2 linked regions of the Thiocapsa rosea genome follow. The protein of the gene in region 1 interacts with the protein of each later gene in a pairwise test. Links are inferred from orthologs where the notes say so. Each region holds a gene or a part of one and is shown on either strand. Other genes may lie near its edges.

The links.
Region 2: the proteins of recR (region 1) and recO interact in binary tests that used the Escherichia coli proteins (3 or more experiments, as listed by UniProt). The link is inferred for Thiocapsa rosea from one-to-one orthologs.

Annotation. Positions count from the first base shown.
Region 1 is NZ_RBXL01000001.1:2,898,908-2,914,663, reverse strand. The notes cover bases 1-2,793. They hold recR (recombination mediator RecR), read right to left. Parts: upstream 1,799-2,793; coding sequence 1,202-1,798; downstream 1-1,201. Other genes in these bases: dnaX (DNA polymerase III subunit gamma/tau), read right to left, coding at 2,349-2,793; BDD21_RS12900 (YbaB/EbfC family nucleoid-associated protein), read right to left, coding at 1,814-2,137; BDD21_RS12910 (histidine triad nucleotide-binding protein), read right to left, coding at 823-1,167; minC (septum site-determining protein MinC), read right to left, coding at 1-564. Outside these bases: more of dnaX, read right to left, coding at 2,794-4,055; BDD21_RS12885 (coiled-coil domain-containing protein), read left to right, coding at 4,580-5,854; BDD21_RS12880 (fumarylacetoacetate hydrolase family protein), read left to right, coding at 5,891-6,706; BDD21_RS12875 (hypothetical protein), read right to left, coding at 6,918-7,472; BDD21_RS12870 (hypothetical protein), read left to right, coding at 7,841-8,287; cysS (cysteine--tRNA ligase), read right to left, coding at 8,646-10,046; BDD21_RS12860 (peptidylprolyl isomerase), read left to right, coding at 10,427-10,915; BDD21_RS12855 (UDP-2,3-diacylglucosamine diphosphatase), read left to right, coding at 10,936-11,697; BDD21_RS12850 (hypothetical protein), read right to left, coding at 11,913-12,212; BDD21_RS12845 (rhodanese-like domain-containing protein), read right to left, coding at 12,235-12,705; BDD21_RS12840 (response regulator), read right to left, coding at 12,787-13,449; BDD21_RS12835 (histidine kinase), read right to left, coding at 13,449-15,065; BDD21_RS12830 (ABCB family ABC transporter ATP-binding protein/permease), read right to left, coding at 15,062-15,756. UniProt on the Escherichia coli protein: May play a role in DNA repair. It seems to be involved in an RecBC-independent recombinational process of DNA repair. It may act with RecF and RecO.
Region 2 is NZ_RBXL01000001.1:5,254,820-5,270,586, reverse strand. Bases 4,686-7,489 are described here. They hold recO (DNA repair protein RecO), read left to right. Parts: upstream 4,686-5,586; coding sequence 5,587-6,393; downstream 6,394-7,489. Other genes in these bases: pdxJ (pyridoxine 5'-phosphate synthase), read left to right, coding at 6,390-7,145; era (GTPase Era), read left to right, coding at 4,686-5,578. Also shown: yqhD (alcohol dehydrogenase), read left to right, coding at 1-126; lepA (translation elongation factor 4), read left to right, coding at 564-2,366; lepB (signal peptidase I), read left to right, coding at 2,674-3,519; BDD21_RS23470 (DUF4845 domain-containing protein), read left to right, coding at 3,612-3,956; rnc (ribonuclease III), read left to right, coding at 3,982-4,659; more of era, read left to right, coding at 4,652-4,685; BDD21_RS23445 (GlgC family sugar phosphate nucleotidyltransferase), read left to right, coding at 7,605-8,849; BDD21_RS23440 (endonuclease III domain-containing protein), read left to right, coding at 8,850-9,578; BDD21_RS23435 (BMC domain-containing protein), read left to right, coding at 9,575-10,189; BDD21_RS23430 (DUF2283 domain-containing protein), read right to left, coding at 10,297-10,497; BDD21_RS23425 (DUF4258 domain-containing protein), read right to left, coding at 10,494-10,766; BDD21_RS28865 (DUF4268 domain-containing protein), read right to left, coding at 11,065-11,199; BDD21_RS23410 (tetratricopeptide repeat protein), read right to left, coding at 11,781-12,224; BDD21_RS23405 (inositol monophosphatase family protein), read right to left, coding at 12,295-13,107; BDD21_RS23400 (mannose-1-phosphate guanylyltransferase/mannose-6-phosphate isomerase), read left to right, coding at 13,583-15,073; redox-regulated ATPase YchF, read left to right, coding at 15,303-15,767. UniProt on the Escherichia coli protein: Involved in DNA repair and RecF pathway recombination.

The sequences.
Region 1 (15,756 bases):
GGCACCCGAGCTTACCGCGGCGATGATGGACAGATCCCCACCGGCGGCGTAGACCCGTTGCCCGGAGCGCACCGGGCGGGTCACCAGGGTGAAGGCTGCACCGGCGCCTGCACGCGGCGTTGGCGCGGGCTCGGCCTGCTGCACCGACGGAGCAGCCGCGGCGGGCGCGCTCGGCGCGGGCTCCTCGGGCGCGACGCTGCGCTCGGCGCGGGTCGCACGGGTCTCGTGCTCGCCGAGGATCGCCAGCTCCATCGCCTCCGCGGCCTCGTTCTGGGCCTTGTTGCCGCCACGTACGCCGAAGGGAATCATCCCGTAGCCGCGCAGCAGGCCGACCAAGAGCGGAAACTCGACCTCGCCACCCCCTTCGGGAAAGGCGCTCAGATCGATCACGACGGGCGTATTGCGAAAAAACTCCGGCGCCTGCTCGACCCGGGCACCGAGTTCGGCGGCGACCGCCTCGATGTCGGCCTCGAGCAGACGAATGATCGGCAGCGTGAAACCGGCCGCCTTGAGCTCGAAGACGGCGGGGCGATCCCCGACAGACGTGCGTTGATACCCTGCCATTTTGCTGCTTTCGGGGCAAACGCCCGCCGATCTCCGCTGGAATGAATCAAAAGAATCAAAAGGCCGCCGTTCATCGACGACGTCCGGTTCCGGGTCCTAGTGCAGCACGGCCGATGTGTCGAGACCATTCGTTGTCGTTGTCGTTGTCGACCATCGATTACGACAACGACAACGACAACGACAACGACAACGAAAATGATCACTCGGGATCTTTGCTCAGCTCCAATCGCCGTGACGCGACGTGCCCTGCTACATCGATCAGCCCGGCGGCCACTGCATGGGACGCCCGCCCAGGATGTGCAGGTGCAGGTGATACACCGTCTGCCCGGCGCCCGCGTTGCAGTTGATCAAGGTCCGGTAGCCGCTGGCGGCGATCCCCTCCTGCTCGGCGATCTTGGCCGCGGCCAGGAACAGCTTGCCGATCAGCTCGGCGTCCTCGGGCTGCACCGCGTTCAGGGTTGGGATCGGCTTGCGCGGGATCACCAGGATATGTGTCGGCGCTTGCGGGTGAAGGTCTCGGAAAGCGACCAGGTCGTCGTCTTCATAGACGATGTCGGCCGAGACTTCGCCTGAGGCGATCTTGCCGAAAATGGTATCAGACATCGTTGCGATCCGCTCCGTTATGAGACCAGTGGTGTCAGAGTCGGCGCCGACCGTTGAAGGCCAACGCCAGCGTGCCGCCGTCCAGATATTCGAGCTCTCCGCCCAGCGGAACACCGTGGGCGATGCGGGTCGCGCTGACCCCGTGCCGATCGGCGGACTCGGCGATGAAGTGCGCTGTCGCACTCCCCTCCACGGTCGGGCTGATGGCGAGGATCACCTCGCGCACCTCCCCGCCCGATAGACGCGCGTCGAGCAGGTCCAGGCCCAGCTCCTCCGGGCCGATCCCGTCGAGCGGCGAGAGCCGCCCGCCGAGCACGAAATAGAGTCCGCGAAAGTCCGTCGCCTGCTCGATCGCCAGGATCTCGGACGGCTGCTCGACCACGCACACGAGCCCGGCGTCGCGATGCGGGTTGGTGCAGAGCGCGCACAGCTCTTGCTCGGTCAGGGTCCGGCAGCGGCGACAACGCCGGATCCGGGTCATGGCATCGGCCATGATCCGCGCCAAGCGGGCACCGCCCTCGCGATCGCGCTCGAGCAGATGGAAGGCGATGCGCTGCGCCGACTTGGGCCCGACGCCGGGCAGGCACCGCAGGGCATCGATCAACTGACCGAGAAGCGGGCGCTCGGACACGGCGTCGGGCCGCGCCTAGAAGGGCAGCTTCATCCCGGGCGGCAAGGGCAACCCGGCGGTCAGCTCCGCCATGTTCTCCTTCGCCTTCTCGGCCACGCGCTGGCTTGCACCGTTGACGGCGGCGGTGATGAGATCCTCGAGCATCTCCTTGTCGTCGCCCATCACGCCGGGGTCGATCTCCACCCGACTGACCTGATAGCGGCCGTTCATGGTCACCTTGACCATACCGCCGCCGGACTCGCCGACGACCTCTTCCAGGGCGAGCCGCTCTTGGGCCAGCTTCATGTCTTCCTGCATCTTCTGCGCTTGCTTGAGCAGGTTACCGATTCCACCTTTCATCATGCGTTGTCGCGGGAAACCTCGGCCCCGGGGCCGAGGCGGGATAGCGCACGGCGGCGAACGCCGTCCATCTCCCGCATCCTCTCTTCTCGGTTGGCTATCTCGTTGGAAGAATCCGTCGCAGTGCGACCCCAGTCCACCCGAACCTCCGCACGGAGATTCGGCGCAACAGAAACGCCCGGCGCGTCGTTTGCGTGCCGGCACGCCGGTTTCAATCGGTCGGCTCGATACTCCCGGCGATCCAGCTCGCGTCGAGTTCGTCCTGCATCGCGCGCGCAACCGGGTCCTCCTCCATCGCGGAGACCGCCGCCTGACGACGCTCGCCGGTCTCGCGCTCGCGTCGCTGGGCCAGGGTCTCGCGCTGCGGCCGGGCGACCTGGATGTCGAGCTTAACCGCCGTCCCCATGGTCTTTTCCAGCGCGGCGTGCAGGCGCGCTTCCGCACCCGGGGAGCGCAGATGCTCGGCGGCCGGATCCAAGCCGAGCGAGAGTTGCCCGTCCGCCCAGCCTTTCAGATCGCAATGATGGGCGATCTGGCTCGCGATCCCGCCCAGCTCCAGACGATCCACGAGCGCGAGCCATTCCGCGTGCGAGGTGAGCACGACTGCACGCGCGGCGCCCGGAGTCTCGGTCGGCGCGTAGACTGCGGCAGCCGCACGCTGCGCCGGCGCAGGCTCGGCGACGCGCGGCTCGGCAACCGGCCGGAGCATCGATACCGGTGAGGATACTGGCGAGGACGCTGGCGAGGACAGTGGCGAGTTGGCCGCACCGCCGGGCGCGGTCTCGCGCAGGGGCGCGGGGCGCGTCGGCGCTCGCGTGGGTTCGTCCCGATGCGGACCCGGCCGAAACGCCAGGGCGCGCAGCAGGACCATCTCGAAACCGGCGCGCGGATCGGGGGCGAGCGGCAGGTCGGCTTGCCCGGTCAGCGCCACCTGATAATAAAGCTGTAGGTCCTCGGCCGGGAGCGCGCCTGCCAGCGCCTTCAGACGCGCGGCATCCGGATCGTCCGGGGCCAGTGTCTCGGGCACCTGCTGAAGCAGTGCCAAGCGGTGCAGCAGCGTGATCAGCTCGCGCAGCAGCTCTTCGAAATCCGGCGTGAGGGAGGCCACGCGCTCGACCTCGGTCAGCACGCGCGCGCCGTCGCCCGCCGCCAACGCGTCGAGCAGATCCAGCGTCAGATCACCCGGCAGGGTCCCGAGCATGGTGCGCACGCCCGACTCCTCGACCCGCCCGCCGCCGAAGGCGATCGCCTGATCGAGCAGACTCAAGCCGTCGCGCATGCTGCCGTCGGCACCGCGGGCCAGCAAGGGCAGCGCGGAGGCCTGAAACTCAAGTCCCTCGGCCTCCAGGACATGCTGGAGCCGGGCACGGATCTCCTCGGGCAAGAGACGGCGCAGATTCAACTGCAGACAGCGCGAGAGCACCGTGACCGGAACCTTTTGCGGGTCGGTGGTCGCGAGCAGGAACTTCACATGCGGCGGCGGCTCCTCCAAGGTCTTCAACAAGGCGTTGAAGCTGTGGTTGGAGAACATGTGCACCTCGTCGATCAGATAGACCTTATAGCGTGCACGGGCCGGGGCATAGGGGACGTTGTCCAGAAGCTCGCGGGTCTGGTCGACCTTGGTGCGCGAGGCGGCATCCACCTCGATCAGATCGACGAAACGCCCGCCGTCGATCTCACGACAGGACGCGCAGACCCCGCAGGGGCGCGCACTCACACCCTCCTCGCAGTTCAGCGCCTTGGCGAGGATGCGGGCAAGCGTGGTCTTGCCGACACCGCGGGTGCCGGTAAAGAGATAGGCATGATGGAGCTGGTCGCGATCGAGCGCGTTGGAGAGTGCGCGGACGACATGCGATTGTCCGACCAGATCATCGAAGCTCTTGGGGCGCCATTTGCGGGCGAGCACCTGGTAGGACATGCGTGGTTCGAGTCGGAGGAATTCCGTGTGGGGCGGCTGATAGAGTGGCGCGTGGTGAACGGTGATTGGCTGGAAACGAATCCACGAAGACGACGCCCACCCGCCCGACCCGATCGGGTGGGGCGGCGGCCGACGCCAGCCACACCCCGGCACACGCTTCAACCGCTGCGGCTGCTCCCTTCCGGGCCTGACCGGGTTCACGGTTTCGCGTTGCGAGGGGACCGGCGCAAGCCACCATGACATCGACATGCGGGCCGTGGCCCGAATCGACGCGCAAGGTTAACAAAGCGCACGACCGAAGACAAACGCCCGACGCCGGCTCGCTGGCTCGACATTGGCTCGACACTGGCTCGACATCGGCCCGAAACTAGCTCGACAATGGCCCGACACCCGAATCGACCCGACCGCCCGGGCGTGGCAGACTCCACGCGGACGACCCGTGGCCGGGGCCGAGCATCCGACACGGCCGAGCCCGCCGGCTCGGGACCCGCGCAAACAGACCCGCCGAGGCATTCTCATTACCCATGCGTCCTATCGCCCCGCTCATCCTTGTCCTCGGGACGCTCGTCATCGGCGGCGTCGGCGATCTCGCCGCCGAGACCGAGCCCCCTGCAGTCTCAGCCTCCGAAACCCAGCCGGATGTCTGGAACAGAACCCTCGAGACCGCCACCGGGTGGTGGGAGCGCTCGCGCGACTTTGCCGATCGGGCCGTCGCCGATGCGAAAGGACTCTTTGCCGACGATCGGGATTTCGCCCGGGTCTGGGGCTCGGTCGTCCCCACGCTGGACTCGGCATTGGTCCTGGAAGAGCGCCACGGCGAGCTGCCCGAGAAGACCTGGTTCGGGGCCGATCGGCGCTCCAATCGCGAGGAGATCAATGCCCTGCTCGACACGGCGGTGCAGATCCTCTCGACCTCGCCGATCCAAAACTACCGCGAGCGGATCCGGATCCTCCAAGCCCAGATCGAGAAGGCCCGTGCCGGGATCGCCGACGCCCGGCAGAAGCGGATCGCCGCCCCCGCGGAGTCGACGCTCAGAAGGACCGTCGCCGATTACGATCGACTGATTGGATCGCTGGAAGACGACATCGACCGCCTGAACGGCGAGCTGGCCGCGGTGAAGCGGGAATTCGCCGGCGAGCTGCGCGGCATGGGTCTGGAGCTGGCCGACGATCAGCTCGAACTGCTGCTCTCGACCGTCGTCGGCGACAATATGATCGACCTGGGCATCTTGTTCGACAACGTCAAGGCGGTCACCGCCCAGCTCGAGGTGCTGGTCGCCCAAAGCGGCGAGGATCTACAGAGCGCGCGACGCTATTACGGCCTCTATGTCGTCCTGCTGCAGGCGCTCAACCGCATGCACCTGCAGATCGAGGAGGCGATCGGGGAGCAGTATGTCCCGCAGATCGACGCCATCATCGCGCGTGCCCAAGAACTCTCCGGCGAGACCCGAGCCCTGCAGCGCGAGTCGCCGGGACGCCAGGAGGTGCTCGCGGCCAACCTGGAGGCACAGCAGTTGACCGTGCAGGCCGCCGAGATCTATCGCCGCTACCTCGCGGAACAGGCTGCGCAGGTGAAGCAGGCAAGACGCGAGCTCGAGAAGGATATCGCCGCCGCCTGGAACACCTACGAGACCGTCCGGGTGTCCGGCGAGCTGGTGAGCCTGGTGCGATCGAGCCAACAGCTGCTCGACGGCCTGATGAATCGCCAAGTCCCGACCCTGCGCCCCTTCGAGAATCTGGAGATGCAGCGCGAATTCCAAAAACTCACCGAGCAGCTGCGAACCCGCAGCGCCGGCTGAATCCCGTATCCATCCGCTATCGACGAGACCACGAACATGAAGATCGCCCGCTTTCTCGACACCCACTGCACCGTCCACTACGGCATCCCGATCGACGCCGGGCATGCCCGCCGGCTCGGCGGTCACCTCTACGAGGGTCTGACCGAGACCGCCGACGAGATCGCGGTGGCGCGCTGGCTGGCGCCGATCGTCCCGGTCAACGTCTACGGCATCGGCCTGAACTATCGCGCCCATGCCGAGGAGACCGGGGCCGCCATCCCGGCCAACCCGGTCGTCTTCATGAAGCCCACCACGGCGATCACGGATCCGGGCGCGCCCATCATCCTGCCGAACGCCTGCGAGCACGGACCCGAGGTCGACTACGAGGCCGAGCTCGCCGTGGTCATCGGCCGCACCGCGCACGACGTCCCGGTGGCGTCCGCGCTCGATTACGTGCTGGGGTACACCTGCGCCAACGACATCTCCGCGCGACGCTGGCAGAAGGAAGGCGGCGCCGGCCAATGGATTCGCGGCAAGAGCTTCGATAGCTTCTGCCCGCTCGGGCCGGTCTTGGTCACCGCCGACGAGATCCCGGACCCGCAAGCGCTGAGCGTCATCTGCACGCTCAACGGCGAGCGCGTCCAGACCGGCCACACCAGCGACATGATCTTCACCATCGCCGAGCTGATCGCCTTCCTCAGCCGCGACACCAGGCTCTTGCCCGGCACGGTGATCATCACCGGCACCCCGCCCGGCGTCGGCTTCGCACGCACGCCGCCGCTGTTCCTGAGCGCGGGCGACCGGGTGGTGGTCGAGATCGAGACGATCGGGGCGCTGGAGAACCCTGTTGAGCAGGCGCGAAGCCTGGCCTGAGGCGGAGAGGGTCGGTCGGTGATCGTCGGTTGTGCCGAGCCGCGCGAGGCACAACCCACCGTCGGCGCATTGAATTCGATCCCGCGGGCCGCCTGGCCGGCGGAAGAAGACGACTGCAAGTCGTCGATCCCGGGGACATCGTCACTTCGCGACGATCGCAGGCATCGCTTCGCCACTCACCACTCACTACTCACTACTCACTACTCACCACTCACCACTCAGCTCGAAGCGCGTCGTTCCGCCCTCGATCCAAACCGCCGAGGGGCAAATGACCGAAGACGATGTCGCCCTCGGTCCCGTCGTCGAGGGCGATCTTGCCGATGCCGTTGCGGCCGTCGCTCGCGCGGATGATGTCGGCCCAACCGCTGCGACCGTCGTCGCAATAGACATCGAAGACGGCGTCGGCCGAGCCGGTGAAGGCGTTGTAACCGCCGCGGCAGGCGTTTTGGCCGTTGGAGACGCGGAAATCGGCCGCGAAGGGCGAGGAGCGATAATCGCCGGTGTAGACCTCGCCGCCCATGATGACGGCGAAGGGACCGGAGGTTGAATAGCCCGGCGGCAACCGATTCGGCTGGCCGCGGTCGATCTCGTCCAAGACCTCGCTCACGCAGGAGGAGTAAGACTCCGGATCAAGGTGGGCGCAGAGACGCCGAGCATAGTCCATCGGCGAAACGCTCGCGCTGATCCCGCCCAGATGATTCGGCGGCACGAGTCCGCAGGCCCCGAGCAGGAGCGACAATAGGGCAGCGACATGGAAGCGGGTCATAAGCGTTCTCCGCGCACAACGACCGGTAAACCGAGCGGCCGGGACGGGTGAGCCGGACCGGTGATCGTCCCGGTCGAGACCGCCTCGATCGTCTCCTTGCCCGGTGAGCACGCGGTCAGTTTAGGCCCAATCGCGCCGGCCGGGGAGCATTAAACCGCGCCCCGCGCGGTATGCGATGTTTTTGGACGGGATCGGCCCCGGTCGACTTGACGACCGCTGGAGACGGCGCGGTTTAAGACCGAGCGCGCATGAAACCCATGCATCGCACCCTGCACAGCGGGGCGCTTTCGGACTACAGTTCCCGGAACGGCGAGACGCGCAGCGACCGACCCCGATCTCGAATCAACCCGACACGGAGCGACTCAGGGATGCGAACCAGGCCATTCATCCACGGATCCAAGCCAGGCGAGGGGCTGCCCGAGACGACGCGGCTTGTCGCGCGGTGGAGCACGCGTCTCCTCGCACTCGGCCTTTCGAGCCTGCTCCTCGCCGCCCTGTCATCCGGCTGTGCCCAAACGCCGGGCTTGCCCGGACAACTCGCCGAGCTGAGCTGTATCGGCGGATGCCAAGGTGTCCGAGACCAATGCAACGCCGATGCGCGCTACAGCTATCGCCAATGCCAGGCAGGCTACAGCGAGGCGTTCGTCGACTACCGCTGGTGTCTGGCCTCCGCTTTCGAGCGCTCCGAATGCGGTTATCCCTGGTGGTCCTGCGCCGAGAACCTCTTCGGCTACTGCGCCAATCGCGCTACCGAGTGCGAGCAAGCCTGCCGCGCACGCAGCACCGCTCAAGACCAGTGGAGCCGGGACCGGTAAACGGGGTCGAAGGATCTGCTCGTTGTCGTTGTCGTTGTCGTTGTCGCTGTCGTTGTCGTTGTCGTTGTCGTTGTCGTTGTCGTTGTCGTTGTCGTTGTCGTTGTCGTTGTCGTTGTCGTTGTCGTCCGGTATTCGATTACGACGACGACGAATTCCCCGACGGTTTATTCAAGACTGGCGGCGTAAGCGGACCAGCACCACCCGAATACAAGCAAAAAACGTAGGATGGGTAAAGCGCAGCGAAACCCATCCTCCCCGCTCCGACGCCCAAACCCATCCTCTCCCGCCCGCACCCGTGCGCGCAACGATTCGGCCCGCAAACAAAGGGTCTCGGATACCAAAGATCCATTCGCCCCCGTCAAGCCCCGCGCCGCCAAGCCGTCCCGCTCGGTCCGTCCTCGAGACCGATACCCGCCTCCGTCAGCAGCGTGCGCAGCCGATCGGCCTCGCCCCAATCCTTGGCGGCGCGGGCGGCGATTCGCGCCTGAACCAGGTTCTCGATCTCTTCATCCGACAGCCCCCCGTCGTCGGCCCGGCCACGAAGATAGAGCTCCGGATCCTCCTGCAGGATGCCGAGTACGCCGCCGAGCCGTCGCAGCACGGCCGCCGGACCGGCGGCAGCGCCGGGATCATCCGCTCGGATGCGGTTGACCTCGCGCACCAGATCGAACAACACCGCGAGCGCCTCGGGCGTGTTGAAGTCGTCGTCCATCGCGGCATGAAAGCGCTCGACGAAGGGCGCGGCAACGGACGCATCCGGCGTCTCGGACGCGACATCCGGCACGCCGCGCAACGCCGTGTAGAGTCGGGTCAGCGCCGCACGGGCCTGCTCGAGGTGCTCGTCGTCGTAGTTCAGCGGGCTGCGATACTGGCTGGTCAGGATGAAATAGCGCACCTCCTCGGGACGGAAGCGCTCCAGGATCTCGCGCACGGTGAAGAAGTTGCCGAGCGACTTGGACATCTTCTCTTCGTTCACGCGCACGAACCCGTTGTGCATCCAGACGTTCACGAAGGTCTCGCCGGTGGCCCCTTCGGACTGGGCGATCTCGTTCTCGTGATGCGGGAACTGCAGATCCGCCCCGCCGCCGTGGATGTCGAAATGATGGCCCAGTGCGCAGGTGCTCATGGCCGAGCACTCGATATGCCAGCCGGGCCGTCCCGGTCCCCAGGGCGAGTCCCAGGCCGGCTCGCCCGGCTTGGCGGACTTCCAGAGCGCGAAGTCCAGCGGGTCGCGCTTGGCCTCGTCGATCTCGACCCGAGCGCCCGCGCGCAGATCCTGTGGATCCTTCCCCGAGAGCTTCCCGTAGCCCGCAAAGCGCGCCACCGCGTAGTAGACATCGCCGTTCTCGGCGACATAGGCGAGCCCCTTCTCGATCAGGGTGCCGATCATGGCGAGGATCTCGTCCATGTGCGCCGTGGCGCGCGGCTCGTCGGTCGGAGGCAGGATCCCGAGCGCATCGGAATCCTCGTGCATGGCCTGGATGAAGCGCTCGGTGAGCGCCTGCATCGGCTCGCCGGCCTCGGCCGCGCGACGGATGATCTTGTCGTCGATGTCCGTGATGTTGCGGATATAGGTCACCTCGTACCCGAGCGCGCGCAGATAGCGATAGACGACATCGAAAACCACCATCACGCGCGCATGACCCAGATGGCAGTAGTCGTACACGGTCATGCCGCAGACATACATGCGCACCTTGCCGGGCTCGATCGGCTCAAAGGGCTCTTTGCGGCGGGTGAGGCTATTGTGGATCTGCAACATGGAATGCACTCGCGAGTGGGTTGGTCCGGGCCGCAAGGGGTCCGGAGCCGGGTTCCGGCAAGCCCGGCATGGTAACAAAGCCGAGGATGCAGGCGTGAACCCGCCTTTCCCCGACTGCGCAAAGGCCGTACCATTCAACCTAGATCGCGTCCGGAGCAAGACGCGCACTTTCGAGTAAGCTCGACGTTTGGCGCGTCCAGGCCCTTCGTGGGAACGCGGTTTAAAATTTGATCTTTTTGAATACCTTAAACCGCGCCGGCTCCGACATGTGTCGGAGCCGGCGCGGCCGAGCCAATCCAACAAACGACGCATACCGCGCCGGGCGCGGTTTAAACCCGCGTGCGCCGCCGGCGCGCCAGTACAGCCTGCGGAGATCCCCGATGATCAAGCTCACCACCACCCTCGGCGACATCCTGATCCAGCTGGATGCCGAGAAGGCGCCCAAGACCTGCGCGAACTTCGAGCAGTACGTCCGCGACGGTCACTACGACGGAACGCTGTTTCACCGCGTCATCGACGGTTTCATGATCCAGGGCGGCGGCATGACGCCGGACTTCACGCCCAAGCCGACACGCGCTCCGGTGGAGAACGAGGCGAAGAACGGACTGAAGAACCTCAACGGCACGCTCGCCATGGCGCGCACCATGGACCCGCACTCGGCCACGTCGCAGTTCTTCATCAATGTCGCGGACAACGGCTTCCTGGATTATCCGGGGCAGGACGGCTGGGGATACTGTGTCTTCGGATACGTCGTCGAGGGGATGGATGTCGTGAACGCCATCCGCGGCGTTCAGACCGGCTCCCGTCACGGGCACCAGGACGTGCCGGTGCAGGATGTTGTCCTCGAGCAGGCGGTCGTCGCCGACTAACGCGCCGAGGCGGGACACGCGTGCCGACCGAAGACGTCAGCGTCTTCGTCTCCGACCTGCATCTGTCGCCGGATCGACCGGCGACGGTGGATCTCTTCATCGCCTTCCTCGCCGGGCGCGCCCGCGAGGCGGATCAACTCTATCTCCTGGGCGACATCTTCGACGCCTGGATCGGCGACGACGACGACGGCACGCCCAACGCCGAGGTGAAGGCCGCACTCGCCGCCGTCACGGCCTCCGGGGTCCGCTGTCATCTGATGCACGGCAACCGCGACTTCCTGATTGGTCGGGCCTTCTGCCGCGAGACCGGATGCCGGCTCCTGCGCGACCCGACCCTCGCCCGGTTCGACGGCGAGCCCACGCTGCTCATGCACGGCGATCTGCTCTGCACCGACGACGTCGCCTATCAGCGATTTCGGCGCCGCATCCGCAACCCGCTGGTGCAGCGCCTCTTCCTCTGGCGATCACTCGCGGCGCGTCGCCAGGTCGCCGCCGACTACCGCCGCAAAAGCGGAGCCGCGACCGCCGAGAAGGCCCTGGACATCATGGACGTCAACCAAGAGACGGTCGCACACTATCTGCGCCGTTACGGCGCCGCGCGCCTGATCCACGGGCACACCCATCGTCCGGGCGATCATCGCCTGCAGATCGACGGCCGAGAGGCCGTGCGCTCGGTGTTGGCCGAATGGCACCCGGATCAAGGCGAGATGCTGGTCCACGGACCCTCGGGTTGGCACCGAGAGGCCGTACAGTCTTCAGTCGACAACCTCTACAGGCTGTAGACGCGTAGGTCGTGGTGACGATCGGAGGCACAACTGACAACAGCTCTCGTTGTCGTTGTCGTTGTCGTTGTCGTATTCGTGGTTGTCCGGAATCCGATTACGATTACGATTACGATTACGACAACGACAACGACAACGATTAGGGTTGTCGCTTTTGCCGAGACGGGCGAGGCACGACCCACGCCCGACACGTCCGGCAGGCACGCAAAGCTCGATCAAAGGGGGTCGGTTAGGGGATCACGCCCGATCGCCTCGGTCACGCGCGCGTCGGCGGTCGCGAAGGAATAGCCGCATTCCTGCGGCGTCATCTGTTCGGCGGCCACCCTCGGATATTTCCGGCAGCTCGGCGGGCGCATCGCGTAGACCGCGCAGCGGCTCAGACCTTGGTCGTCGAAGCGCAGGAAGGGACAGGGATAGGGCAGCTTGCAGCAGGCGCCGCAACGGTTGCATGCGCCCGTGCGATCGGGATCGACCGGCAGAAGCGAAGTCAACAAGCGCTTGGTTTTATTGAGCATTCGACATGGTTTTCCGAAAGAGTCATCGATCTGCCGGCCGCATCTGCTCCGGTCTGAGGCGCGGTGTAAAATAGCGATCTGCGTCGTCCAGGTCGACCGATTCCCCTGCCGCGTCGACCAGCGGTTGCTCGTAATCCTTCCATCCGCGCAGGCCCGTCTGCAGCGAGGAAACCTCTTGGTAGCCGAGCAGATTCATCGCATGGGCGGCCATGATGCTGCGGTATCCGGAGCGACAGACCACCACGACCTCCCGGTCGCGCGCACGCACCAGCTCCGGGACGGTCTCCTCGTAGTCCCATTCGCAGGCGGACTCAAGGATACCGCGCGGGACGTTGAGCGACCCATCGATATGCATCGCCGCGAACTCGTCCGGCTCGCGCACATCCACCAGCAGCAGATCCGGGTTCGCCGCAAGCCGCTCCTCGAGATCCCAGGGCATGATCTCCTTCACATCGCTCAAACAGTCTTTGATGAGCTCTAAAAAGTTCTTCATCGCTTTAAACCATATACAGAGCGAGATGCTCATTTTCGAGTGGGTTCGACGTTGGGCGCATCCACGGCCCCCGCCTCGGACTCATCCGAGATCGCGGCTCGCTCTGCGCTCGCACAGACCGCGCTCCACTGCAATCACGGCCGCCTCCACGCGCGAGTGCACGTCGAGCTTACGCAGGATCGCCTTCACATGGAGTTTGACCGTCCCGTCGGAAATATTCAGACGACGGGCGATCGCCTTGTTGCTCTGACCCTCGGCGAGATGACAGAGGATCTCGTGCTCGCGGGGCGTCAGATCGGCGATCCGACCCTCGGCCGCCGTACCCGCCGCCTCGCCTTGGACGGCCTTGGCCAGGACGATGGCCAGCTCGGGCGCCACCACCGTACGGCCTTGGACGATCTCGCCCAGCGCCGCAATGAGCGCATCCGGCTCCATGTCCTTGAGCAGATAACCCTGCGCGCCGCTCTGCAGCGACTCGATCACGTCGCGCTCCTCGGCGCTCGTCGTAAGCATCGCGATCGGCATGGTCGGGTGGGCCGCACGCAAGCGGCGGAGCATCTCCAGGCCATCGAGCTGCGGCATGCGCATGTCCAACAAGACCACGTCGGGCAGGGTCTCGGCAACCCGCTTCAGCCCCATCGCGGTATCGCCCACGGCCGCAACCACCTGGATGCCTCGGCGCTCCAACAACTCCTGAAGCCCGAACCGGAACAGGGCATGATCGTCGATCAACAGAACGCGCATCAGGCCGCCACCGATCCTTGGCGCGTGGTGCGCCGATTGCCGTCGAAGATGACCTCCACCCGCGTACCCTCCCCCGCCTCGCTCTCGATGCGCAGCTCCGCACCGATACGCCGCGCACGCTCCTCCATGATGGTCAGGCCGATGTGCTCGCCGGGATTGGATCCCGCCGCCGGGGTGCTGAAGCCGACCCCGTCGTCCTCGATCAACAACACATGTTGGCCGTTGGACTCCCGAGCCAGCATCACCCTCACGGTGTGCGCCTTGGAATGTTTGCGGATATTGGCCAGCGATTCCTGGACAATCCGCAAGATCTGCAGCTCCTCGCTGGCCGAGAGCTCGAACGGACGACAGTCGTTCTGAAAGAGCACGTGTGCGCCTGTCTCCTGGCCGAATCGGTGGGTGAGTTTCTCGAGCGCCGGCACCAGACCGCGTCGGTCCAAAGGGGCACGGAAGCTCGCCAGCAGCTCGCGCAGCTCGGTGTGGGCCTCGTCGAGCCCGTTGCGGATGCGGCTCAGATCATTGCGCGCCTCGAGCGAGATCGCACTGCCGCGCAGCGAGTCGGTCAGCATGCGGCACTGAAAGCGCAGGCTCGCCAGGGTCTGGGCGAGCGAGTCGTGCAGCTCGTGCGCCAAGGAGTTGCGCTCCTCGACGATCGAAAGGCGCCGCGCGTCGGCGTCCGAGCGCAGCTTGGCGATGGCGACCCCGAGGTGATGCCCCACGGTGGCGAGCAGATCCAGAATGTCCTCGCGGGCCTTCAGCCCGGGCCGGTCGACGAAGACGGTGTAGACGCCGAGCAGCTCGTCGCGATGCTCCAACGGCACGGTGACGACCTCCATCTCGCTGCTGGCGAACATCCGCCGGCCGTAAATCCTGGAGCAATAGCGCGCGTCGTTCCCGCAGAGGATCTCGCCCGGTGTGAGGACGCTCCCGCACAGACACAGATCCACCGGGCCGATGTCCTGCTCGCGCACCAGGTCGTCGTCCAGACCGATCGCCCCGACCAAACGCCGCGAGCCGTCGGGCATGACCAGACGCACGGTGGCGGCCCGGCCGTTGATCATTTCCTTCAAGACCCGTAGGAAGCGCAGCAAAAGCTCGTCGACACTCTCGGCCTGATGGATGCCTGCAGCCACGTCGTAGAGGATCTTCAGCGAGGCCGTCTTCTGGGCCAGCCGCATGGTCTGGCGTGCGACGCGGTTGTCCATCTCCTCGTAGAGGTCGGTGAGCTCCTCGTTGAGGCTGCGGATGTCGCGCGCCACCTGAGCCAGAACACCGGCATCGTCCAACGCATCGCTCGCGCCCGGCTCGCCTTGACAGACCCGCGAGAGCGAGTGTTCCAGGCGCACCAGAGGCAGCAGCAGTTGGCTACGCAACCGGCTCCAAATGAACAGGCCGGCGAGCGAGGCGCCGACGAGCGCGGCCATCGCGAGCGGTGCCGTCCAGCCCAGATGCGGCCGCGCACCCTGCAGGGTCAACAATGCGATTGCCGCGGCAAGCGCCGCCCCGAGCACGACCAAGGGCATGGCGAGCCCGGCCGCGCGCAGGACCTCGCGAACCCGCGACGCCTCGATCTCCTCGCCCCGCTCGGCGACGATCCGCGCTTGACTCAGGCTCACGGCGACACCTTCGGGGCCGGAGGCGTCGCGACGCGCACGTCCGTCGTATCGACCGGGTCCGGACCCGTGATCGGCACCGGCGCATCCGGCCCCTCGCGCTGCTGCAGATCCCACATGGCGGCATAGTGCCCGCCGGCCTCCAGGAGCGCGCGATGCGTGCCCTGCTCGCGGATGCGACCCTGCTCCAAGACGAGGATCAGGTCCGCGTCCACGACGGTCGACAGACGATGGGCGATGACCAGGGTGGTATGGTTCTCCGCGACCTCGGCCAGCGTCTGCTGAATCGCCTGCTCGGTGTGGCTGTCGAGCGAGGAGGTCGCCTCGTCGAAGACCAGGATCCGCGGCTGCTTCAAGATCGCCCGCGCGATCGCCACACGTTGCTTCTCCCCGCCCGAGAGTTTCAGGCCGCGCTCCCCGACCATGGTCTCCCAAGCGTCGGGCAGACTCTCGATAAAGGTCCGGATGTGCGCCATCTCGGCGCAGCGCTCGACCTCGGCGCGGGTCGCCTCGGGCCGTCCGTAGGCCAGGTTGTAATAGATGGTGTCGTTGAACAGGACGGTGTCCTGGGGGACGATGCCGATCGCCGCGCGCAGGCTCTCCTGGGTGACCTCGCGCAGGTCCTGTCCGTCGATCAGGATCCGCCCGCCCGTGACGTCGTAGAAGCGAAACAGCAGACGCGCCAGGGTCGATT
Region 2 (15,767 bases), 2.4 Mb from region 1 along the record:
GGGATCGGCGCCGAGGCGATCGCGCCGCTGGTCGGTCAGCTCGAGCGTCACGGCATGACCGCGCTCGGCGAGCGGCAGGATGTGGATCTCGCACGCTCGCGACAGGTGCTTGAGTTGGCGCTCTAAACCGCGTCCAGAGCGAGATGCTCACTTGCGTGTGAGCTCGACGTTTGGTGCATCCACAGCCCTTAGCGGGGACGCGGTTTAGAATGATATATTTTTTAATATCTTAAACCGCGCCGACTCCGGCGGCCGTCAAGTCTGCCGGGGCCGACCCCATCCGACAACATCGCAGACCGCGCTGGGCGCGGCTTAGCCTCGCTCGCCAGTTCCCGGGAGCGTCGACGTGCAGTCGACCCGCTGGCCTGAAGGCCGGCGAAAGAGGTCGACTGCACGTCGACGCTCCCGGGGTCGGTGCTTTGCCGCACATGCCCATCGCCCCCCGTGTCTGCTATGATTCGCCCTCATTTCAGACACCCGCTCGCGCGCCCGGCCGACCGAATCGGCTTGCGTGCACGCCTGCCGCGCGCTCTTCACCCTATCCCCGGGCGACCTTCAGCTTCATGACAGACCTCAGTCATATCCGAAATTTCTCGATCATCGCTCACATCGATCACGGCAAGTCGACCATCGCCGACCGCTTTATCCAGTTCAGCGGCGCCTTGACCGATCGCGAGATGTCGAGCCAGGTGCTCGATTCGATGGATCTGGAGCGCGAGCGCGGGATTACGATCAAGGCGCAGAGCGTCACGCTTGACTTCAAGGCGCGCAACGGCGAGATCTATCAGCTGAACTTCATCGACACGCCCGGGCATGTCGACTTCTCCTACGAGGTCTCGCGCTCCCTGGCCGCCTGCGAGGGCGCACTGCTGGTCGTGGACGCAGCCCAAGGGGTCGAGGCGCAGAGCGTCGCCAATTGCTACACCGCCATTGAGCAGGGGCTCGAGGTCCTGCCGGTGCTCAACAAGATCGATCTGCCCTCGGCCGAGCCCGAACGCGTCATCAAGGAGATCGAGGAGATCATCGGTCTCGATGCCGAGGATGCGCTTCGGGTCAGTGCCAAGACGGGGGAAGGGATCCCGGAGCTGCTTGAAGCCCTGGTTCAGCGCATCCCGCCGCCGCGCGGAGACGTGAACGCACCTCTGCAGGCGCTGATCATCGATTCTTGGTTCGACCCCTATGTCGGGGTGGTCTCGCTGGTGCGTGTGGTCAACGGCGAGATGCGCCGTCGCGACAAGATCCTGATCATGTCGACCGGGCGCACCCAACAGGTCGACTCGGTCGGCGTCTTTACACCGAAGAAGACCGAGCGCGATCGCCTTGGCGCGGGCGAGGTCGGGTATATGATCGCGGGCATCAAGGAGATCGACGGCGCGCCGGTCGGCGACACCATCACCCGTCCCGACGCCCCGGCGCCCAAGCTGCCGGGCTTCAAGGAGGTGCGCCCGCGGGTCTTCGCGGGTCTCTACACCGTCATCTCGGACGACTACGAGGACCTGCGCGAGGCACTGGGCAAGCTGCGGCTCAACGATGCGGCGCTGAACTACGAGCCCGAGGTGTCCCAAGCGCTGGGCTTCGGCTTTCGCTGCGGTTTCCTCGGGATGCTGCACATGGAGATCATCCAGGAGCGACTCGAGCGCGAATATGACCTGGATCTGATCACGACTGCGCCGACGGTGGTCTACGAGGTGCTGCGCTCGGACGGGGAGTTGATCAAGATCGACAATCCCGCCAATCTGCCGGACCCCGGTCAGATCCGCGAGGTCCGCGAGCCCATCATCGAGGCGCATATCCTGGTGCCGCAGGATTATCTCGGCTCGGTGATCACGCTGTGTATCGAGAAGCGCGGGGTTCAAAAGCAGATCCAGTATCTCGGCGGTCAGGTGCAGGTGAGCTACGAGCTGCCGTTGAGTGAGGTGGTGCTGGATTTCTTCGATCGACTGAAATCGGTCAGTCGCGGCTATGCATCGTTTGAATACGAATTCAAGCGCTTCCAGGCCGCCGACTTGGTCAAGCTGGATGTGTTGATCAACGGCGACAAGGTGGACTCGCTTTCCTCGATCGTGCATCGCGCACTCTCGCAGAGCCGAGGTCACGATATCACCGTGCGCATGAAGGATCTGATCCCGCGCCAGATGTTCGAGGTGGCGATTCAGGCCGCGATCGGCACCAAGGTCATTGCACGCACCACGGTCAAGCCGCTGCGCAAGAACGTCACGGCCAAGTGTTACGGCGGCGACGTGAGCCGTAAGCGCAAGCTGTTGGAAAAGCAAAAGGCGGGCAAGAAGCGCATGAAGCAGGTCGGCCGTGTGGAGATCCCGCAGGAAGCGTTTCTTGCGGTGCTCCAAGTCGGCAAAGATAATTGAACCGCGTCTGGAGTGATAGGCGCTGGTTTGTGTTGGGTCGGCCTTGCAGGGCGAATGAACGTTTGAGTGGACGCGGTTCAAGTGATTAGGGGATTTTTTAAGGCGTCGGATCGGAGGCGGTCGGTATTCTCGAATCCGAGATGCCTATAACCGGTAGGGTGGACGAGCGAGAGCGAAGTCCACCGAACCCAGCTCCGGCGCTGGTGGACTGCGCTGCACTTGTCCACCCTACGGCTCTGAGAACGAAGAACCGAGAACCGATCGCAGCGTCATCTATGGATCACCGAGAGACCTTATAAACCTACCCATGAATTTCGATTTCCCTGCCTTTTTGGTGTTGGCGTCCGCCGTGACCGGCGGGATCTGGCTGGTCGATGCGGTGATGTTCGCGCCGCGTCGGCGTCGGCTCGCTGCCGTCGGTAGCGGCACGGTCTCCGACCCGGCGAAGCCGGTCTACAAGGAGCCTGTACTGGTCGAGTATGCGCGCTCGTTTTTTCCGGTGATCTTCGCCGTTTTGGTATTGCGCTCCTTTTTGGTCGAGCCCTTTCGGATCCCGTCGAACTCCATGATGCCGACGCTGCTGACCGGGGACTTTATCCTGGTCAACAAATTTGCGTATGGGCTGCGCTGGCCTGTACTCAACTCCAAATTCCTCGAAATCGGCGACCCTCAGGTCGGCGACGTGGTGGTCTTCAAGTTTCCGCAGGACATCTCGGTCGACTACATCAAGCGTGTGATCGGTGTTCCGGGCGACGAGATCGCTTATCAGAATAAAACGCTCTATCGCAACGGCGAGCCGGTCGCGCAGTTGCCGATCGGTCGCTATACGGGTGTCGGATCGGGTGCGGAGATGACCGGCGCGCGCGAGGCGCTCGAGCAACTCGGCGAGGTGGAGCACCGGATCCTGACCCGACAAAACGCGCCCGATTTGCCGCCGGGGTGTCGGGTGTTGGCCTATGGTCCGATCCAGGTGCCCGAGGGCCAGTACTTCGTGATGGGCGACAACCGCGACAACAGCAACGATAGCCGCTGCTGGGGTTTCGTGCCGGAGGAGAACCTGGTCGGCAAGGCATTCGGAATCTGGATGCATTGGGACGGGCGTCGCGACGGTTCCCCGATCGCTTGGGGTCGTCTCGGCAACGGGATCGATTGAACGGATCGCAATGGGTCCCCGGATCATGGCATCCGGTTCCCGCGGAGGTGCTTGTGAGATCGCGATTGCACGGCCGTCAAGGCGGAGCGGGGATGTTGTCGATCCTCGTCATCCTCTCGCTGGTCATCTTTTTCGTGACCCTGCTCTTCAAGCTGGGTCCGGCCTATATGGGATTCTGGACGATCAAATCCGTCATGGACAATGTCGCGGAGCAATCGACACCGATCAGCGGCGGCGCGCGCGAGATCGCCAATCAGATCGGCAAGCGGCTCGACATCAATAACGTGGACCAGGTCAGCGCCAAGGATTTCAAGATTCGGCGTACCGGCGAGAACCTCTACGAGGTGACCCTCGATTACGAACAACGTCAGCACGTCTTTTTCAATATCGATACGGTCTTGACCTTCGCCTATCAGGTGGAGGTGAAGGGCCAATGACGGATGATCTTACGAAGGTCGATCCGTGAACGCCGATCCCCTCAGGCTCGCCCGGCTCATCGGACACAAGTTCGCGCGCGAGGAGCTCCTGCTTCAGGCGTTGACCCACCGCAGCGCAGCATCCGCCAACAACGAGCGCTTGGAGTTTCTCGGCGATGCCTTGATTGGTTTCGTGATCGCCGAGGCGCTGTGGCAGCGCTTCCCCGAGGCCGATGAAGGGACCTTGAGTCGCATGCGCGCCTCGCTGGTCAAGCGCGAGACCCTGGCTGCATTGGCGCGCGGACTCGATCTCGGCGACTACCTGCATCTGGGCGCCGGGGAGCTGCGCACCGGAGGCTATGCCCGCGACTCGATCCTCGCGGATGCCTTCGAGGCGCTCTGGGGCGCCGTTTACCTGGACGCGGGATTTACGTCCACACGCGAGCTGGTCCTGCGACTGTTTGCCACACGCCTGGCGCAGACCAGCGCGACGCATGCCGGGAAGGATCCCAAAACACAACTCCAGGAATGGCTCCAGGCGCAGCGCCGGCCACTCCCCGAATATGCGGTCGTGGCCACCGGCGGCGATCAACATGCCCAAACCTTTGTCGTCAGTTGCGCGCTCGCCGATGCGGATCTCAGTACCCGCGCCGAGGGCGGCACCCGACGCGGTGCCGAGCAAGCGGCGGCACATGCCATGCTGGAGCAGCTCAAGAATGTCTGAACTCATCGCCGGTCGTTGCGGGACCGTGGCCATCATCGGACGGCCGAACGTCGGCAAGTCGACCTTGCTCAATCGGCTGATGGGGCAGAAGCTCGCCATCACCTCGCACAAGGCGCAGACCACGCGCCACTCCATCCTGGGTATCAAGACGCGTCCCGAGGGCCAGATCCTCTTCGTCGACACCCCGGGCATTCATCAGCGCGGGGCGAACGCACTCAATCGCTATCTGAATCGCGCAGCCCGCACGGCGATCAGCGATACCGACTTGGCGCTTTTCGTGGTCGAGGCGCTGCGCTGGACCGATGAAGATGCAGCGGCGCTCGAAGCCATCGCAACCGCGGGCGTGCCCGTCATCGCGGCCGTCAACAAGGTCGACCGCATCGCGAACAAGGAGGATCTGCTGCCCTATCTGCAGGATCTCGGTCAGCGTCACGCCTTCGTGGACCTGATCCCGGTCTCCGCGGCGAACGGGGATCAGGTCGAGGTGCTCGAGCTCGCCTTGCTGCGCGGTTTGCCCGAGGGCGAGCCGGTCTTCCCCGAGGACCAGGTCACCGATCGCTCCGAGCGCTTCTTTGCCGCCGAGCTGGTGCGCGAACAACTGGTGCAGCGTTACGGCGAAGAGCTGCCGTACCGCACGACCGTGGAGATCGAGCGCTTCGAAGAGGTCGGCGGGCGCTACAAGATCAACGCGTTGATCTGGGTCGAGCGCCAGAGCCAGAAGGCGATCATCATCGGCAGGCAGGGCGAGGCCCTGAAGGCCGCCGCCACGCAGGCACGCCTGGAGATGCAGAAGGTCTTCGGCTGCCCCGTGCACCTGGAGGTCTGGGTGAAGGTGAAGAAGAGCTGGTCGAGCGACGAGGCCGCCTTGGGGCGTCTCGGCTACGGAGACGGACCCTTGGACGGGCGCGGGGGTAGTTGAGCCTTGCCGTGAACGCTCACGGGTCTTTGTTTCAGGCCTTCGTGCTGCATCGGCGCGATTACGGCAACACCAGTCTTCTGCTCGAGGTCTTCGCCGCCGGGCGAGGGCGATTCCCCGCGATCGCCAAGGGTGCCCGCCGAGCGCGCCATTCGACCAGTGCCTTGCTCCAGCCGTTCCAACCCCTGTGGTTGGATGCGGTCGGTCGCGGCGAGGTCTTGACCCTGACCCGGATTGAGGCTGCCGGGCCGGCGATCGGTCTGCTCGGGCGCCCGCTGCTGTGCGGCTTCTATCTCAACGAGCTGTTGGTTCGTCTGCTCGGTCGCGATGATCCGCACGACCCGCTGTTCGTCTTTTATCATGCCGCGCTGACGGGCTTGGCGAGTGGCGAGGACGTTGAAAGCCTGCTCCGGCAGTTCGAGATTCGGCTGCTCGACGAGCTGGGCTATGCGCTCGCTCTGGATGTCGAGGCCGACGGCGATCGGCCCGTCGTACCCGACCGAGCCTATGTGCTCGTCCCCGGGCATGGCATGCGGCATGCGCCCGCGGATGATTGTGCCGATCGCATCTCCGGCGCGACCTTGCTTGCCTTGGCGCAGGGCGAGCGGTTGGCCCCGCATCAGCTGCGCGAGGCGCGGGCACTTCTGCGACACCTTCTGGAGCCCCATCTCGGTGGACGTCCGCTGAAAAGCCGTGAGCTCTTTCGGCGCTTTGTCGTCGCGTCCGCCCCAGTCTCGGGATCGGGATCGGGGCTGGCGCCGTGCATGTCTCGCGACTCGACGCATGTCGAAATCACGAATCGGAGTCTTGAATCTTGACCAGTCAAACCGCTGCCGGGGTCCTGCTCGGCGTCAATATCGATCATGTCGCGACCATTCGCCGAGCGCGCGGGACCCGTTACCCGGAGCCGATCCAGGCCGCCCTGGTGTCCGAGCAGGCGGGCGCCGACTCGATCACGCTGCATCTGCGCGAGGATCGTCGCCACATCCAGGAGCGCGATGTCGAGCTGCTGTGCGGCATCCTGCAAACCCGCATGAATCTCGAAATGGCGGCGACCGCCGAGATGGGAGAGATCGCCTGTCGTCTGAAACCGGCCGATTGCTGCCTCGTGCCGGAGCGTCGCGAGGAGCTCACTACGGAAGGCGGCTTGGACGTTCGTGCGAATCGGTCGCACCTTCGGGAGTTTTGCGCACGCCTGGCCGAGTCCGGTATCCGTGTTTCGCTGTTCATCGACGCCGATCCGGACCAGATCCAGGCAGCGCACGCCGTCGGTGCACCCGTGATCGAGATCCACACCGGTCATTATGCCGACGCCGAGACCGCTGCTTCACGTGCCGACGAGCTGGCCCGCATTCGGCGTGCGGTGAACCTCGGGATTTCGCTCGGCTTGCAGGTCAACGCCGGACACGGTCTCGACTACCACAACGTGAAGGCGATTGCGGCCATTCCCGGCGTGCGCGAGCTCAACATCGGACATGCCATCGTCGCCCGCGCCATCTTCTCGGGCCTCGATCAAGCCGTGCGGGACATGAAGGGCGTGATCGATGCGGCGGTCGCTGCGGGACCCTGATGCGCGTGCGTCCACCGTCTCGATCAATCCATTCGGGGCAACATGAATGGGTTGGTCGGGCAAAGCGAAGCGTGCCCAACTCGCGCCAGGCATCTCAGGGAGCCGCGGCACGCTTGAGATCCCGAACGGTCGCGGTCATCACGCCGGCCACGCCTGTGCATTTAGCCGCGGCCCTTCGCGGGAACGCAGTTGAAATGTTATAATTTTTAATCTCTTAATCTCTTAAACCGCGTCCAGAGCGACATACGTCATTTTCATGTTGCTTCTGGCTTCGGAGATGTTCTCGACATCGGTGAGACGCGGTTTGAGATTTAATTTTTCAATACTTTAAACCGCGCCGACTCCAGCGGCCATCAAGTCCGCCGGGGCCGATCCCATCCAAAAACATCGCATACCGCACTCGGCGCGGTTTAGACTGTGCGGCGGGACGAGGGGTCCCGTCGGTGATTCCGCTGCGCTATGCCTACCGAGACGCTTATCCTTGTCCTTGCCATCGATCGCGGCGCGGGTCCTGCTCCGCTGACGGAGCACCGCACGAAGGCGGCAGTGCCCTTCGGGGGCAAGTTCCGTGTGATCGACTTCACCTTGGCCAACTGTCTGCACTCCGGCTTGCGACAGGTCTTGGTGCTGACCCAGTACAAGAGTCATTCGCTGCATAAACATCTGCGCGATGGCTGGTCGATCTTCAATCCGGAGCTGCGCGAGTTCATCACCCCGGTCCCGCCGCAGATGCGCGAGAGTCAGGAGTGGTACGCCGGTCCCTTCGACGCCATCCGTCAGAATCGCTATCTGATCGAGCGCAGCCGTGCCGGGCAGATCCTGGTCTTGGACGGGGGTGCGGTCTACCGCATGGATTACGCCGAGCTGGTGCGCGCGCATGCGGAGTCCAAGGCCGAGATCACGGTCGCGGTTCGCGCGGTCAACGGGCGTGGCTCCGGTACACAGGCGCGCGTCGAGCTGAACGAAGGCGAGCGTATCGCCGGGTTCAGTCGACCGGCGCCGACGCCGGTCGAGGATACGCTCGCCGCGCCGACGCCGGACGAGACCGAGCGCTTGGAAACCATGGGTGTCTATCTCTTCGACCGCGATTTTCTGCTCGAGGAGATGGCGCGTCTGGATCAGGTGCGCCGTCATGAAGGTGCGGTTGCCGATACGGATCTGGCCCTGGATATCGTCGCCCCGGTCGTCGCCGATCACCGTGTCGTGGCCTATCGATTCGGCCAAGACCGCGGGCGCGTGACCCCGGATCGCTACTGGTGCGATCTGGCCTCGATCGACGCCTATTACCAAGCGAATATGGCCCTTTTGCGGGCCGAGCCGCCTCTGGATCTCTATCAGGCCGACTGGAACATCCACACCTATCAGGGCCAGTATCCGCCGGCCCGCACGGTTCCGGGTGCGACGAGCGGGAACGAGGGCATTTTCGTCAACTCCATGTTGGCCGCGGGCACCGTGATCAGCGGCGGCGGGGTCAATCATTCTGTCCTCTTTCCGAAGGTGCGGGTGCATGACGGGGCCATCGTGGAGGCATCCATCCTCTTTACCGGCGTGACGGTCGGGCAGGGCGCGCACCTGCGCAACTGCATCGTCGAGAAGGACGTGGAGATCCCGCCTCGGATGCAGATCGGTCACGATCCGAAGGCCGACCGCGAACGCTTCACCGTCTCCGAGAAGGGTGTGGTGGTGGTCACCAAGATTCCCTGAGTGGACGCGGAGACGCTGCGAGCTGTCTATGCGCGGCTGCTCGACGCCTTCGGCGAGCAGGACTGGTGGCCTGCGCAGACGGCGTTCGAGGTGATGATCGGGGCGATCCTGACGCAAAATACGGCCTGGACGAACGTCGAGCGCGCATTGGAGCGCCTGCGCTCGCGCATCCCGCTCGACGCCGAGTCGATCCTCGCCCTGGATCCGCCGGAGCTCGCCGATGCGCTGCGACCCTCCGGGTATTTCAACGTCAAGTCGCAGCGGGTCCGGGGCTTGTGCGAGGCGTATCTGCAGGCCGGCGGCCATCGGGGGCTGGATGCGCTGACGACGCCTGAGCTGCGCGCTCGGCTCCTGGCGATCAAAGGGATCGGCCCGGAGACGGCGGACGACATCCTCCTCTACGCCTTCGATCGCCCCGTCTTCGTCGTCGATGCCTACACCCGACGGATCTTCGAGCGACTGGGTCTACTCGCCGGCGGGGAGACCTACGAAGGCATTCGTCGCGCCTTCGAGCAGGCACTCGGTCCTGACGTGCCGATGCTCAAGGAGTACCATGGGCTCATCGTGTCGCAGGGCAAAGAGGTCTGTCGGACGCGTCCCGCATGCGAGCGTTGCGCACTGCGCCGGACCTGCGCCGCGGCAGCGGCGAGTCCCTCGGATTCATCCACTCCATCGCGCCCGTCGCAGCAGCGTCGGCGCGGGACAACAGCATCAGAAGAGACCCCATGATCGAGCTTCGGACCTACGTCTTCATCGATTCGCTTCAGCCGCAGCTCGCCGAGTATTTAGGCACCGTCTCGCAAGGCTTCCTGCCGGTGCCGGGTGATGCCTGTCTCTGGATCGAGGTCGCGCCCGGGATGGCGGTGCACCGTCTGACGGACATCGCGCTGAAGGCGACGCGGGTGCATCTGGGGCAGCAGGTGGTCGAGCGCGCCTTCGGATCCATGGTCATCCACCACCGCGATCAGAGCGACGTCATGGACGCCGGTCGCGCGGTCTTGAATGCGCTCGACACGACCGAGGGCGCGCGCAAGACCTGCCGGATCGCCTGGAAGGAGACGATCCGTTCGATCACGCCGGACCACGCGGTCCTGATCAATCGGCAGGATCGACGCGGGTCCATGATCCTGCCCGGCCAAAGCATGTTCTTTCTGGAGACCGAGCCCGCCGGCTATGTCGTGTATGCAGCCAACGAGGCGGAGAAGGCGTCGAACGTGACGCTCATCGACGTGCGCGCGGTCGGCGCTTTCGGGCGTCTGACCTTAGCCGGACGCGAGGCCGATATCGATGCCGCCGGGAAAGCGGCCGTCGCGGCCATTCATAACCTTTCGAGGGTTTGACGCCGCCGATCCCATGGCGTGGCAAGGTCGTCGCCCAATCGGTTTCCGGCGGGCTGCGATGATCAACTCGTTGCGCGGGTTGACATTGATTCGAAAAGGTTTCCTCTTCAAGCGGCGTCGGCCACCACACGCTCGATCTGCAGCGGATAGATGCCGCTCTTCTTGGCGTCCAGGACCGTGATCTCACCGATCCCGCTCGCCGTATACCCGATGTTGACGTTCCAGTCCACAGACTCATCGCGAACGATGTCGCCTTTCCCGAACTCGATGAACAGGATGTCGTCGTCTTCGTAGTACACAATCTTCATGGAATACTCCTCACTGTCCAGTTGACCATGACAGTCTTTACAATGACCGCATCACCGTTGAAGATCGCAGCGCATATCAAGTTGTCGTCGCGCGCGTCGCATTGATGGCTGATCCAGCCGTGACGATCCGTTTTCGGCAGGTAGGTGCCTTGCTCGATCAATGTTTTGACCTCGTCCAGCGTAACACGGCGTTTCGCCATCGATTCGATGGCGTGGTTGGTGAGCCAGACCTTCTTACCGAATCGGTCGCTGTGGAATGTGTCGCTCATCGTTACCGCTCCAATCGAGTCACGGACCGACTGCATCTGCGCAGCTGCCTGTCAGGGGCAGCGTTCGTGGCGTGGCAGAGCGATCCCTCGATCGGCATATCCTTCGGCCCCTTGGCCATTAGGTCTTGCCTCGGATCTCAGACACAAGAGGCGCGAGCGCGGCGTACAACCTCTCCATGCCATCAACGGCCTGTTCAATGGCTTGAGGCCAGGTTGTTTCGTCGACCCAACCGCCCCGGACGGACGTACTGATTCGGCAAGCGCGTTTGTCGTCCAACCGTTGCCAGAGCAAAGGGCCTCAGAAGGCGCTCTCGATGCCGGCCTTTCGGGTGATGAGCGTGTCGTACAGCGCCCTGTTCCGTGATGGCTCAGGGGAGTCGATATAGAACTCTGCGCGGGTCTCGTCCTGCACGACGGTATCGTTCCACCACATTCCTTCGCGGCATCTGCCTATCCTGCCAGGCGTACTCGCGCTGGTAGAAATCGATCGCGTACTTGGCTTTGTCCAGCAGCTCCCGGACGGTGCGGGCGCGACCGTCGATGGACTTGACGGGTTCCTTGGGGTAGCTGCTCATGCACGGACCTGGTTGGAATAAGGCCCCGAACTTTCGCGATGACCCACCCGTCGGATCCAGCATGGCTTCGGGAGTTTACCGTCCGAGAGCGCTTCTGTCCCGGATGTGGGCCATGGGCGGCGCTTGTGCCGCCAGCAGATCTCTGCCTCTGGCCGACTTCAGGTGGTACTGGGTAAGGTTTGGCAATAAAGAAAAGGGGCTAGGCTTTTAACCTAGCCCCTTGTTTTTTGGTACCGAGGGCCGGACTCGAACCGGCATGGGATCGCTCCCGTCAGATTTTGAGTCTGATGCGTCTACCAATTTCGCCACCCCGGCAACGCAGCTGCGCAGTATACCCGCTGTCCGTGTTGATGGGTACCCCGTCGGGCGAAGGGCGTGGATGTGGCCCGATCGGACTTGGTCGCGTCGGCGTTCAGCAGTGCGGGTCCCTCGGCCTGCATCAACGTTCGTCGAAACCGGCAAGCCGATAGAGCCGGTTGGCCTCGTCGAGATCCTTCTCCACGCCGTGGCCTTGCTCGTACATCATGGCGAGCGTGGTCAGGGAGCCGACGAGACCCTGCTCGGCCGCCTTCTTGAACCAAAGCACGGCCTTCTCCGGATTCTTGTCGGTGCATTCGCCTTCCATGTACATGAAGGCGAGCCCGTGCTGGGCGAGGGCGAGGCCGGCCTCGGCCGCGCGCTTCATGGAGGTGTAGGCGAGCAGCGGGTTGGGCAGCATGCCGAGGCCGTTTTGGGCCATGATGGCGACCCGATACTGGGCGTCCGGTATGCCTTGCTCGGCGAGCGGGGAGAGAAGACCCGCCGCGCGCGAGAATTGTTTGTATTCGAACGCGGTAATCCCGCTCGACAGGGCCATGTCAAGGTCGCTGATCTCTTCAGACATCGAGGGTTCCTCGTCGTGATGTGATGGGTGGATGCGGGCGTGGCCGCGGCCGCGCGATGCTGTGTTCCGCTCAGGCCGCTTGCATCGGCAGGTCGATGAAGTCGAGCCAGCGCTGCAGCAGTGCGTCGTCTGACGCCGCGACGGCGAGTCTCGGGGACAGGTCGAGATGGGTGGCCTGCGTTGCGCCTCCATCGGCGTAAAGCCGTGATGCGGCGCCGGCCTCGGAGGCGATCAGGTGCCCCGCGGCATAGTCCCAGAGCTTCTGGCCGCCATGCAGATAGAGTTGGTAGCGACCCGCGGCCAACCAGCACCAGTCCAGCGCGACCGATCCCAGGTTTCTTTGAGAGCGGAATCCGCCGCGCCGAAACAGCGCTGGAATGCGCTCGGGCGGGAGACGTTTCATGTCGATCATCGCCAGGCAGTCGCCGAGATTCGGGCCGGGGGCGAAGGGGCGGATGGGATCGCCGTTGAGCGTCGCACCGCCTCCGCGCACGGCGGAGAAACACTCGTCGCGCACCGGGTCGAAGATGACGCCAAGCGTTGCCTGTCCGCGCTCGACGAAGGCCAAGGAGATTGAAAAGCCGGGGAAGCCGCTGGCGTAGTTGCCTGTGCCGTCGAGTGGATCCAGGATCCAGACACCGGTGTCGGCCTCGGCGAGGAGGCGGCGTTGATCCTCCGCGGTCATCTCCTCTCCCAATAGCGGCGTGCTCGGGAACTCCCGTGCGATGGCCTCGACGATCCGTGCCTGGGTCGCGAAATCCGCCTCGGTGACCAAGCTTCCGTCGGCCTTCCGCTCGGCGAGGATGCTGTGAAAGCGCGGCATGATCTCGGTCGCTGCGGCGTCGCGCAGGATGTCGCCGATCAGATTCGGGTCGGGTGTCATCTTGGATCTCTGGTTGGCTCGGTGTTCATTCGTATGTCCGAGGGCAGTTGCCCAAGACACGCCTTGGTGGCTCAGGTGAGGTGGTCGCGGGGAAGATGCAACCGCGCGGGATCCGTCCACCGGGGAGAGCGATGCGCTTGGCGGACTTGGCGAGCGTACGCCGCTGCGACGCGCCGGCCCGACGACGATCGAGGTCGAGCACACGTCTTCGGAGGTCGAGGCAGCCGAATTGAGGTAATCTTGGCTTCTCTAAACCGCTTCCAGAGCGAGATACTGACTCTCGTGTGAGTTCGACGTTTGGTGCATCCACTGCCCTTAGCGGAGACTCGGTTTAAAATTTTCTATTTTTTAGTAGTTTAAACCGCGCCGGCTCCAACGGTCGTCAAGTCTGCCGGGGCCAACCCCATCCAAAAACATCGCATACCGTGCTGGGCGCGGTTTAGACGATCCGGAATTCTTGACCAGGAGTGCGTCGATGCCATTACAACCCGTCATCCTCTCCGGCGGCTCGGGAACGCGGCTTTGGCCGCTCTCGCGCGAGGCCTACCCGAAGCAGTTTCTGGCGCTCACCAGCGAGCACACCATGCTGCAGGAGACGGTGCGCCGGCTCGACGGTCTCGACGAGGAGCATCCCCGCCAAGCCGTCGGCCAGATCGATCCCATCGTGGTCTGCAACGAGGCCCATCGGTTTCTGGTCGCGGAGCAATTCCGGGTAATGGGACGCCGTCCGGCCGAGATCATCCTCGAGCCCAAGGGCCGCAATACCGCGCCGGCGCTGACCCTGGCGGCCCTGTCGGCGATCCGAGGCGGGAGCGATCCGGTCCTGCTGGTGATGCCGGCCGACCATACCATCCGCAACGAGGTCGGTTTCCGAGCCGCCGTGGCCGATGCCTGCGTGATCGCGCGCGATGGCGCGGTGGTGACCTTCGGAATCGTTCCGAGCAAGCCCGAGACGGGTTATGGCTATATCCGGCAGGGTCGGGCCTATGAGGTCGAGGGGCTGTCCGGGAGCGCCTATCTGCTCAACGGCTTTGTCGAGAAACCGGATGTCGAGACGGCCGCGGACTATCTGGAATCCGGTCAGTACCTCTGGAACAGCGGCATCTTCGTCCTGCGTGCGTCGCTCTGGATGGCCTTGATCGAGCGGTTCCGCCCGGATATCGCCCAAGCCGTGGCGAACGCCTTCGAGGCGGCCACGCACGACGGAGACTTTCTCCGTCTTGATGCCGATCACTTCGGCGCCTGTCCGGGCGACTCCATCGACTACGCCGTGATGGAGCCCCTTGCCCGCGACACCGGGGGTGCCGGTCCGCCCGCGGTCGTCGTGCCCTTGGATGTCGGCTGGTCCGACGTCGGCGCTTGGTCGGCACTCTGGGAGGTTCGCGAGCAGGACGCGGCCGGCAATGTGCTCGACGGCGATGCCTTCGTCCACGACGCCCGCAACAACCTCCTGATCGCCCATCACCGCATGATCGCCGCCGTCGGGGTCGAGGACCTGATCGTGGTCGAGACCCCGGATGCGGTCCTGGTCGTGTCCAAAGAGCACGCGCAGGACGTCAAGGCGGTGACCCAGTTCCTGCAGCACGAGCAGCGCAACGAGTATCGCCACCACCAGCGGGTCCATCGTCCCTGGGGCTCCTACGAGGCGATCGGGCAGGGGCCGCGCTATCAGGTGAAGCGACTGATCGTGAAGCCAGGCGAATCACTATCGCTGCAGATGCACCACCATCGCGCCGAGCATTGGATCGTCGTTTCCGGGACCGCGCGCGTGACCTGCGACGAGAAGTCGTTTCTCCTGACCGAGAATCAGTCGACCTACATCCCGGTCGGCTCCTCGCACCGTCTGGAGAACCCGGGCACCATCATGCTCGAGCTGATCGAGGTCCAATCCGGTGGCTATCTTGGCGAAGACGACATCGTGCGCTTCGAGGATCGCTACAACCGCGGGGCGAAGGAGACGCACTGACCGGCCGCGCTCAGACCGTTGCGTCAGGCAAAGTGAAATGACGCATTTCGCTCTGGACGCGGTTTAGCTCGTGACACGCGCTCTGCGGTGTCACGCATGCCCCGTGGCGCTCTGCGCCACGTGCCACGATGGTCGGGGTTTCGAGCAAGGCCACTCATCCTGAAAACCGCGGCGAGGACGCCCCGGCTCCTGTAGAATCGTGGGTTTTTCCGAGCGGACCTTCACAGCCATGGGATTCAAATGCGGGATCGTCGGCCTGCCCAACGTCGGTAAGTCGACCCTCTTCAACGCCCTCACCAAGGCGACGATCGCGGCGGAGAACTATCCCTTCTGCACCATCGATCCGAACGTGGGTGTCGTCCCGCTGCCGGATCCGCGTCTCGACGTCATCGCCGCGATCGTCAAGCCCCAGAAGATCCTGCCGACTACGATGCAATTCGTCGACATTGCGGGTCTGGTCGCGGGCGCGTCCAAGGGTGAAGGTCTCGGGAACAAGTTCCTCGCCAACATCCGCGAGACCGATGCCATCGCCCACGTTGTGCGCTGTTTCGAGAACGACGACGTGGTGCATGTCGCCGGGCGCGTGGATCCGCTCGACGACATCGAGGTCATCAACACCGAGCTGGCCCTCGCGGATCTGGACTCGGTGACCAAGGCCCTCGATCGGGCCGAGCGCATGGTCAAGACCGGAGAC